2 regions of the Streptomyces sp. MNU89 genome follow, and region 2 is predicted to be linked to the other one. Evidence: riboswitches for the same ligand, from Rfam matches in the RefSeq annotation. Region 2 holds a riboswitch; the other holds the start of a gene.
The links. A riboswitch is a leader RNA that binds a small molecule or an ion and turns the genes downstream of it on or off. The one in region 2 is predicted to bind cobalamin.
Positions count from the first base shown of each region.

Region 1: another riboswitch for cobalamin. It lies ahead of E4N63_RS07815 (ABC transporter substrate-binding protein); the one in region 2 lies ahead of E4N63_RS00825 (energy-coupling factor ABC transporter permease).

Region 1 covers NZ_JAJKLL010000001.1:1,827,701-1,831,902, reverse strand. The annotation lists gene E4N63_RS07825 (ABC transporter ATP-binding protein) at 1-269, opposite strand, end outside; gene E4N63_RS07820 (FecCD family ABC transporter permease) at 266-1,381, opposite strand; gene E4N63_RS07815 (ABC transporter substrate-binding protein) at 1,378-2,421, opposite strand; cobalamin riboswitch at 2,451-2,635, opposite strand; gene E4N63_RS07810 (hypothetical protein) at 2,690-2,836, opposite strand; partial or broken gene E4N63_RS07805 (hypothetical protein) at 2,798-3,349, shown strand; cobalamin riboswitch at 3,403-3,526, shown strand; gene E4N63_RS07800 ((2Fe-2S) ferredoxin domain-containing protein) at 3,626-3,991, shown strand.
Region 2 covers NZ_JAJKLL010000001.1:173,484-177,685, forward strand. The annotation lists gene E4N63_RS00810 (transposase) at 1-15, shown strand, start outside; gene cbiQ (cobalt ECF transporter T component CbiQ) at 51-800, opposite strand; gene E4N63_RS00820 (energy-coupling factor ABC transporter substrate-binding protein) at 807-1,337, opposite strand; gene E4N63_RS00825 (energy-coupling factor ABC transporter permease) at 1,334-2,041, opposite strand; cobalamin riboswitch at 2,070-2,262, opposite strand; gene E4N63_RS00830 (hypothetical protein) at 2,496-2,696, shown strand; gene E4N63_RS00835 (SH3 domain-containing protein) at 2,830-3,243, opposite strand; gene E4N63_RS00840 (hypothetical protein) at 3,369-4,202, opposite strand, start outside.

The DNA.
Region 1 (4,202 bases), 1.7 Mb from region 2:
GCGCCCGACTCCTGCACCACCGCGGCCACCGTCCGGGCCAGTTGCCGCACGGGCAGCGACCAGGCGTCGGTGCCGTCGACACCCACGTGGCCGGTCGCGGGGCGCAGAACGCGGTAGACGGCGCGCAGCAGGCTGGACTTGCCGCTGCCGTTCGGTCCGACCAGGCCGATGACCTCTCCGGGCCGGGCGGTCAGGGAGACGTCCTCGACCAGGCGGTGCGCGCCGGCGGTGAGGGTGACCGTGTCGATGACGAGTTCGGTGCCGGTCATGCCCCTCCTCGGTCGGTGTTCCGGCGGGCGTCGCGGCGCATCAGCCACAGGAAGAACGGGCCGCCGCACAGGGCGGTGAGCACGCCGACGGGGATCTCCATGGGCGCGGCGACGACGCGGGCGGCGATGTCGGCCCAGATGAGGAAGACCGCGCCGCCGAGGGCCGCTGTCGGCAGGACGCGTCGGTGGTCGCCGCCGACGGCGAGGCGGACGATGTGCGGCAGCATCAGGCCGACGAAGCCGATCGGTCCGCACGCCGCGACGAGGATGCCGGTGACGAGGGAGAGCAGGACGAACATGCGGGCGCGGAAGCGTGCCACGTCCAGCCCCATCGTGGTCGCGGCCTCCTCGCCGGCGAGCAGGAGGTTCAGGTTGCGGGCCTGGACCATGAGGACGGCGATGCCCAGGGCCAAGGCGGCGCCGGGCAGCCACAGGGTGTCCCAGTTGACGCCGCCGAGGCCGCCGAGGGTCCAGGCGAGGACCGCGCGGGCCTCGTTGCCCCGGTCGGTGGTGAGCAGCAGTAGGTCCAGTACGGCGGTGAGCACAGCGGCGACGGCCACACCGGACAGGACCAGCCGGGTTGAGGTGATCCGGCCGCCGGTGCGGGCGGTGGTGTACACGAGCAGCAGCGCGCCGAGCGCGCCCGCGAAGGCGGCAGCCGACAGCGACAACGGCCCGAGCCACGTCACCCCGAACACGATCACCACCACGGCGCCCAGGGACGCCCCGGAGGAGACGCCGAGGAGGTAGGGCTCGGCGAGCGGGTTGCGGATCAGGGCCTGTAGAGCGGTTCCCACGACCGCCAGTCCGGCGCCGGCCACGGCCCCCAGAAGCACGCGCGGGGCGCGTACGTCCAGCACGATCGTCTCCCGCGCCCGCGACCAGTCCGGTTCCGTCCAGTCGGCGCCCAGCGCGTGCGTCACGATGCCCCACACCTGGCCGGGCGGCACCTGCACAGACCCGATGGCCAAGCCCGCGGTGGCGGAGACCCCCAGGGTGACGGCCAGGACGACGAGGGTGACGGTGAGACCGGCCCGGCCCGCCCGCCTGTCGCCCTCTCGCCGTCGTCGCACGGTCTGCTCGGTGCCGGCCTCGACGACCGGGGCCGTCACGCGAAGCTCTCGGGATGGATACCGCGGGCCAGGTCCTCGACCGCGTGGGCCGAGCGGATGCCGACCAGTGTCGCGGTCAGCGGCAGGACGACGAACCGCTTGTTCCTGACGGCGGGCACGTCCTTCAGGGCGGGCTGGGAGAGCAGGAACTTCTTCTTCTGCTCGACACTCCCGGCGTCGGCGTAGTCGTAGACGGCGATGACTTCGGGCTTGCGCGCGACGACCTGCTCCCAGGAGACGTCCCCGAAGACGTCGTCGAGGTCGGCGAAGACGTTCCTGCCGCCGGCCAGCCGGATCAGTTCGGTGCCCAGGCTCTTGCCGCCCGCGGTGAAGGCGGTCTTGTCGCCGCTGTCGTAGACGAAGACGCGCGTCCCGGGTTCGTCCTCGACCTTGGTGGCGGCCTTGTCGACGCGGTCGGTGAGGTCGGCGATCAGTTCGCCGGCCCGCTCCGGGACGCCGAAGATCCGGCCGATGGTGCGGATCTCGTCGTAGGTGTCCTTCATCGTCACCCGCCTCTTCCCGCAGTATTCGCGGTTGAGGTGGGTGTCGATACCGGCGTCGGCGAACGCCTTGCGGGAGCGGCCCTCGTTCTCGGCGAAGGCGCTGCCGTAGCCGCCGTAGACGAGGTCGGGCTCGGCTTCCAGGATCGTCTCGAACGACGGTTCCTTCCTCGCCAGCTGGGGGATCGCCTTGTAGTCCTTCTCCAGCTCGGGCAGGACCGCCGAGTCGGGGAAGGCGGTGCCGACCATACGATCCTGCAGGCCGAGGGCGAGCATGAGTTCCGCCGGGTGCTGGTGGATGGTGACAACGCGGGAAGGCGGCTTGTCGTACGTCGTCTTCACACCGCAGTTGTCGACGGTGACGGGGAAGCCCGCGGCCGGCGAGGCCGTTGCCTTGGCGTCCTCGGCGGTGTCCTGCGGCGAGCCGCAGCCGGCGGTCAGCAGGGCCGCCGACAGGGCGACGGCAGCGGCCGTCGCACGCAGGGCATGCCGCTTGTGGGCAGAGGTGGACAGCGGGGGACGGGGCGTACCGTCGTACACGTGAAGCCTCCTGGGGAGTCCGCGCTCCTCGGATCGGGCCCGCGACAGGCCAGTGTCCTGACTCCCGGATCGACGCCTCCCCCTGCCTTCCCGCGCCGTGGACGCAGTGGCGTGTAAAGGGGTGCACTCCCCGGTCACAGTGGCGGGACCGTGCCGGACTCGCACCGGCTTCCTGTCTCCCGTCGCGGTGATGACCCGCCGATACTACGGTCTGGCGAGAAGCGGCCAAAAGGGCGTGCGAAACCGCCCGAGCGCCCCTGCCCGGCCCTCACGCCTCGCGGACCGCCCGCAGCACCAGCCGCTCGGCGTTCTCGTCGTAGGGGCGGCCGTCGAAGCCACCGAAGATCTCCACCCGGCCGAACCCCGCCTCCTCCACATCCGCCGCAACTCGACCGCGCGGACGTCGCCTCGGCAATCCCGGTCACCTTGGCGACACTGCGGCACGTACTGGATGTACCTGCTCAGCCAGGCGTTCGGCCGGTCCGGTCTGCTGTGGGCCCGGGGCACGGTCATGCTCGGCCTGTTGCCGTCTGGGCCCCGCCCCGCCCGGCTGCCGGTCTCCCGGCAGGTCCTGGAACGCTGGCACCGCACTTCGTCATCGTCGTCCACGTCCTGAGCGTGTGGCACACCCTGCTGTACGGCACCAATCTGGTACGGCGAGTGGCCGCGCACCGTGCCGGGGCTGCTGCAACTTCCCGTCGCCGTGCTGCGCCTGCTGCGTCCCGCCCGGCGGGCCGAGCGACTGGGCGCACCGACGCGCCGCGAGGGCGTGTCGGTGCCGGGCTGGTTGGTGCGGGCCGTCGGCCGGATGGTCGCCGGGGCCGTCGTGGTGGGGCTGCTCATCGTGGTGGCCTCCGGCCACGACGGCGGCCGGGAACGCCCGGCCGAGCCGCCCGCTACGAGTCCGCACGCTCATGAGCCCGAATGATCCGGGCCGGCCGGTCGATGGGATGATGACCGGCGACAGGGCGACGACGGTCCGAGGAAGCCGGTGCGAATCCGGCGCGGTCCCGCCACTGTGATCGGTGAGCGAACCCCGTACGTGCCACGGCCCCGTGAGGGTGGGAAGGCCGGGGCGAGCTGCGACCCGAGAGCCAGGAGACTCACGTCGTCGCCTCCTCGAAGGACACCGGGGCGGATCTCCCCGGAGAGAGGGTGGTTCGGCGTGCCCGAGACAAGGGGCGGCGAGGCGTTCGGCGCCGAGGTGGATGCGCGACCGGCCGGCGGAGTGCCGTGCCGGGTCGTCGTGTGCCGGGACTGCTGCTGCGGCACCGCCAAGGTGACCGGTGTGGACCATGCGGCACAAACCGCACGCCTGCGTACCGAGGCGCCTGTGCGCATCTCCGCCTGCCTGGACGTGTGCGACCAGGCGAACGTCGTCGTCGTACAGCCCTCCTCCGCGGGCCGGGCCGCCGGAGCCCGTCCGGTGTGGCTGGGCCTGGTCAACGACCCGGACGCGACGGAGGACATCGCCGCCTGGGTACGGGCGGGCGGCCCCGGCGTCGCGTCCCGCCCGGACATCCTCGACCTGCACACCTTCACCCCGCCGCGCCGCCGCACGGCTTCCTGAGCACCGGCGAGCGCTACGGCTCAGAGGCAGCGGGACGACGCAGCGGGCGGGATGGTGCGGGCCGGGGAAGACGACGATGACCTTGCCGTCGTGCGACGGACGGGTGGGCCCGGATCCAGCTCTGACGGTGGTGAAAGGCCAGCTGGCGAATCGTCTGGTGCCGTGCCCTTGCCGGTGTCTTCGGTGGGAGCACGGCACCTGGACATGCACC
Region 2 (4,202 bases):
CCGGAGGCGGCCTGAGCCAGGAATCCCCTTCCTGCGGGGAGGGGAGGACGTCAAAACAGCTGCCTTTCGAGGACGAGGGTGGCCGCCGCCAGCGCGGCGAGCAGCAGGACGGAGCCGGTGACGAAGCGCCGGGACACGGGGGCACCGGTGACGAGGACACGGAGCGTCCCGTCGTAGCCGCGGCCCGCGAGTCCGTCCTGCATCCGCGCGGCGCGCGAGAAGGCGCGCAGGAAGACCGTCGCCCCCTGCCCGGCCAGCGAGCGCCAGGCGGCGGCGCGCGTGGTGTGGCCGAGGCGCGCTGCCTGGGCCTGCCGCACCTGCGCGAGGGTGTCCAGCAACAGGAAGGTGATGCGGTAGGTCACCAGCGCGACGTCGGTCACGGCGGGGGGCACGCCGGCCCGGGTGAGACGCGGCAGCAGATCCGACAGCGGTGTGGTGAAGGCGAACAGCAGGACGCCCAGCGAGGCGGCCGAGGTGCGCAGCAGCAGCTGCCCGGCCTGCGCGGGGCCGTCCGGTGCGAGGGACAGCAGGCCGCGCTCCCCGCCCAGTTGGACGAGGAGCGGCAGCGCGCCGGTGACGCAGAAGCCGAGCGGCACCCGGTACGCCCGCCAGAGCCGGCGCGGCGGCACCCGGGCCGGGCCGAGCAGTGCGGTGAGCGCGGCGGCGGCGATGAGCGGCGCGCCCGGCCAGGGCGGCAGGCTCACCGCCAGGACGGTCAGGCCGAGGGCGAGGACCGCCTTGTCCAGGGGGTGGCGGCGGCGCCAGCAACTGCTGTGCGCCGCCGCGTCGATGGGCAGCACGCGGGACTACGCGGCCGGGCGGCCGCCGGGACCGGACGGCCCCCCGCCACCCCGTTCGCCGGACGCGGGCGCCGGGGTGTCCCCGGCAACGTCCGGGGCCCCGCCGGCCGGTGGCGCCTCCGCGGCCGCCCTCGCGTCAGGGGCCGCACCTCCCACGGAGTCCCCGGTACCCGCCGTCTCGGCCTTGCCCGCCGCGGCCGTGCCGGGACCGGCCGTTCCCGGCGTTCTCGCGGCGGCCCGTGCCTCCCCCTGCCGGCGTCCTCGGCGCAGCCCGAGGCAGTAGGCCAGCACCCCGGCGCCGATCGCGGCCTGGAGGGCGAAGAGCGCCGACTCCACTTCCGCCGACGGGGGTTCGTAGAGCGGGGCGAACCAGGGTTCGTAGCCCGGCCGGAGTTCCTCGACCGCCGTCTCGGCCTGCGCGTCACTGCCGGTGAAGGGCTCCTCCATGCCGTCGCCGAGTCCCAGGACGAGCGGGAGGGCGGCCAGGACGGCGACAACGGCCAGCAGCAGCAGGTTGGTCCGGGTGTTCCGGCTCATCGGGTCACCGCCTCCTGGGACCGCTCCGGCCGGCGGCCGCCGGCGGCCGTCCGCACGCCGAGCCGGGCCAGGATGGTCCCGTCGGCCTGGCTCAGCAGCCGGATCACCAGCACGGTGAGGATGCCCTCGCTGACGGCGAGGGGGATCTGGGTGACGGCGAAGACGGAGCCGAACTTGGCCAGGGCACCGGGCAGTCCGGTGGCCGGGTCCGGGAACGCCAGAGCGAGCTGGACACTGGTGACGCAGTAGGTGCTCAGATCGGCGGTGAAGGCACCGGCGAACACGGCGGCGGCGAGCGGCGCGCCGAGTCCCCTCACCAGCCGGTAGGCGGCGTACCCGGCCCACGGGCCCACCACGGCCATGGAGAAGACGTTGGCGCCCAGGGTGGTGAGCCCGCCGTGCGCCAGCAGCAGGGCCTGGAAGAGCAGGGTGATGGTGCCGAGCACCGCCATGACCGGCGGCCGGAACAGGATGGCACCGAGCCCGGTGCCGGTGGGGTGTGAGCAACTTCCCGTGACGGAGGGGATCTTCAGCGCGGACAGGACGAAGGTGAAGGCACCGGAGGCACCGAGCAGCAGGGTGTTCTCCGGATTCTTCCTCACCTCGCGGCTCAGCGACCGTACGCCGTGGAGAACGAAGGGGGCGGCGGCGGCGCTCCAGGCGACCGCGTGCCAGGGGGGCAGGTAGCCCTCGGCTATATGCATGGGAAAGCGGACCTCTCCAGCACCTCGTGGATGGACGACGCGCCCTGGCCGGTCTCCTGGCTTACGGGTCATGCCGCCCGGACTCCGCCTTCCCGGGTGCCGCGGCGCTCCGCGGCATCCCAGTGGCTCCCAGAGGGTGGAACCGGACTTCCCGATCACAGTGGCGAGGGCCGCACCGGTTCTTCACCGGTTTCCCGTGCACCAAGGCCCTGTGACAGTAGTGCGCCGCGCGTGAGGAGGACAAGCCGATCACCCTGCGGTACATCCCACACCGGACGGCGCACGGAAGCACGGCGGCACCCGGCTCCGAGGTTCGGGGCGCCGGGGCAGCGGGGGCGCCGGCGCCCTTCGAACGGGCGGCAGCCGGAGGGATCCGCCCCGTTTCACGCTCTTTGCCCCGGATACCCGTCCGGCGTCGGCGGGCCCTGCCCGCACTACCGAGGAGGTGACGGCCATGCCGGAGCCCGGCAGCAAGAAGTACGACCGGAAACGGGCGAAGCTGCGCAAGGAGGCCGAGGACAGCGGAGTGCCCGACCAGCAGGCCACCAAGGCGGCGGACAAGACCCTCCAGAAGGACCCGTCCATGCGCAGCCGGGGCCCGCGGACCACGCGCGGCATCGGACCCAAGGGGGAACGGCCGGAGAGCCTCGGCTGACGGCCGCGGACCCGGCGGCGGACAGCCGCGGGCGGCACCGCGGCGGCCAGCGGAACGGCGGCGGGCCCGGTCCCGGCGGACTGCCTCCGCCGGGACCGGGCCCTTTCTCACACCCGGGTGTGAAGAGGTGCGGTCACCCCTTCGCCATACGGGCCTTCCTGCTGTTGGTCAGCGGGTGGTGGTGACGGTCGACGTCCTTGCACCACTTCACATAACCGTGAACGTGCACGTACTTCCCGCTCACCCAGGCTTCCTTGTGCCGCAGGTGGTACCAGATGGGGTCGCCGTGGATCAGCTGGGCGCGCACCTTGCACTTGATGCCGACCTTGTCATGCCGGTGGAGCTGGCCCACCACCGAGGAGTCGGTGCTGGGGTACTGCCGCTCGTTGAGCGTCCCGGCCTTGACGACCCCGTACGGCTTGTGCGGATGGTTCTGCGAGTCGGCCTGGACGGATGTCGCGCCGAGCAGCGAACCGCCGACCAGAACGGCCGAGGCGGCGGCACCGGCCGCGAGTCCCGCGGAGCGGGACCTGAGCGTGTGGAACATGGGCAACTCCTGTTCTGCCAGGAATGTGACAAGGCGTCGCTTTCCGTTCGCACCGGGCATGAAACCAAAAAGGGGGCAAGGTCCCCCTCGGGGGCGATACCGGTCAACACCCGGGCGACGTCTCGTCACCAACCCGTAAGCAGAACGTGGTTGAGAAAGAGCGCTGTCGCCGCTTGGAGCAGCAGCCAGCGGCGGTGGTGGCGGGCCGGGAGGAGGGCGGCGGCCGGGAGGAGCCAGAGGGCGAAGGGCAGCCAGATCCGTTCCGTCTCGGCCTTGCTCATCCCGGAGAGGTCGGCCGCCGCGATCATGCAGAGGCCCGCGAGGGCGAGGAGCACGACACCGCAGGCGTCCAGCGAGCGCCCCGACCGCAGCCGGCGGACCGTCTCGGCGGTGCCGGCCAGGGCGCGGCGCAGCCCGGCGACGGAAGCGGCCCCGGCGATGATCACGGCGTTGGCTAGGTTGCCGAAGAACCAGTAGCTGTACGGGCGGATCCGGGCCACCCCCTGGTAGTAGCGGGTGACCAGCAGGTCGTAGCCCTCGTACCACCAGAAGCCGGCGGCGGTGAACGCGGCGGTGACGGCGGCCACGCCGGCGAGTGCGGGGAGCAGGGGGCGCACGGTCCGGCCGTGCAGCAGGACGGCGGTCGCGGGGATCACCATCAGCACCAGCCCGTACGAGAGATGGACGGTGAGGCCGAGCAGCAGCCCTGCGGCCAGCGCGGTGGCCGCCGGACGGCGTGCCGCCGGACGGCACGCCAGAGCGAGCAGGGCGATCCCCCAGGCGGCGACGGCCGAGAAGTAGGCGTCCGCGGAGACGCCCGCCCACACCGCCGCCGGGGCGAGCACGGCGAACGGCGCGGCCCGGCGCGCCCACCGCTCCCCCGCCACGGCACGCAGCGTCACCAGGACGGCCGCGGCGGCCGAGCTGCCCGCGATCAGCACCCACACGGCGGCCCAGGC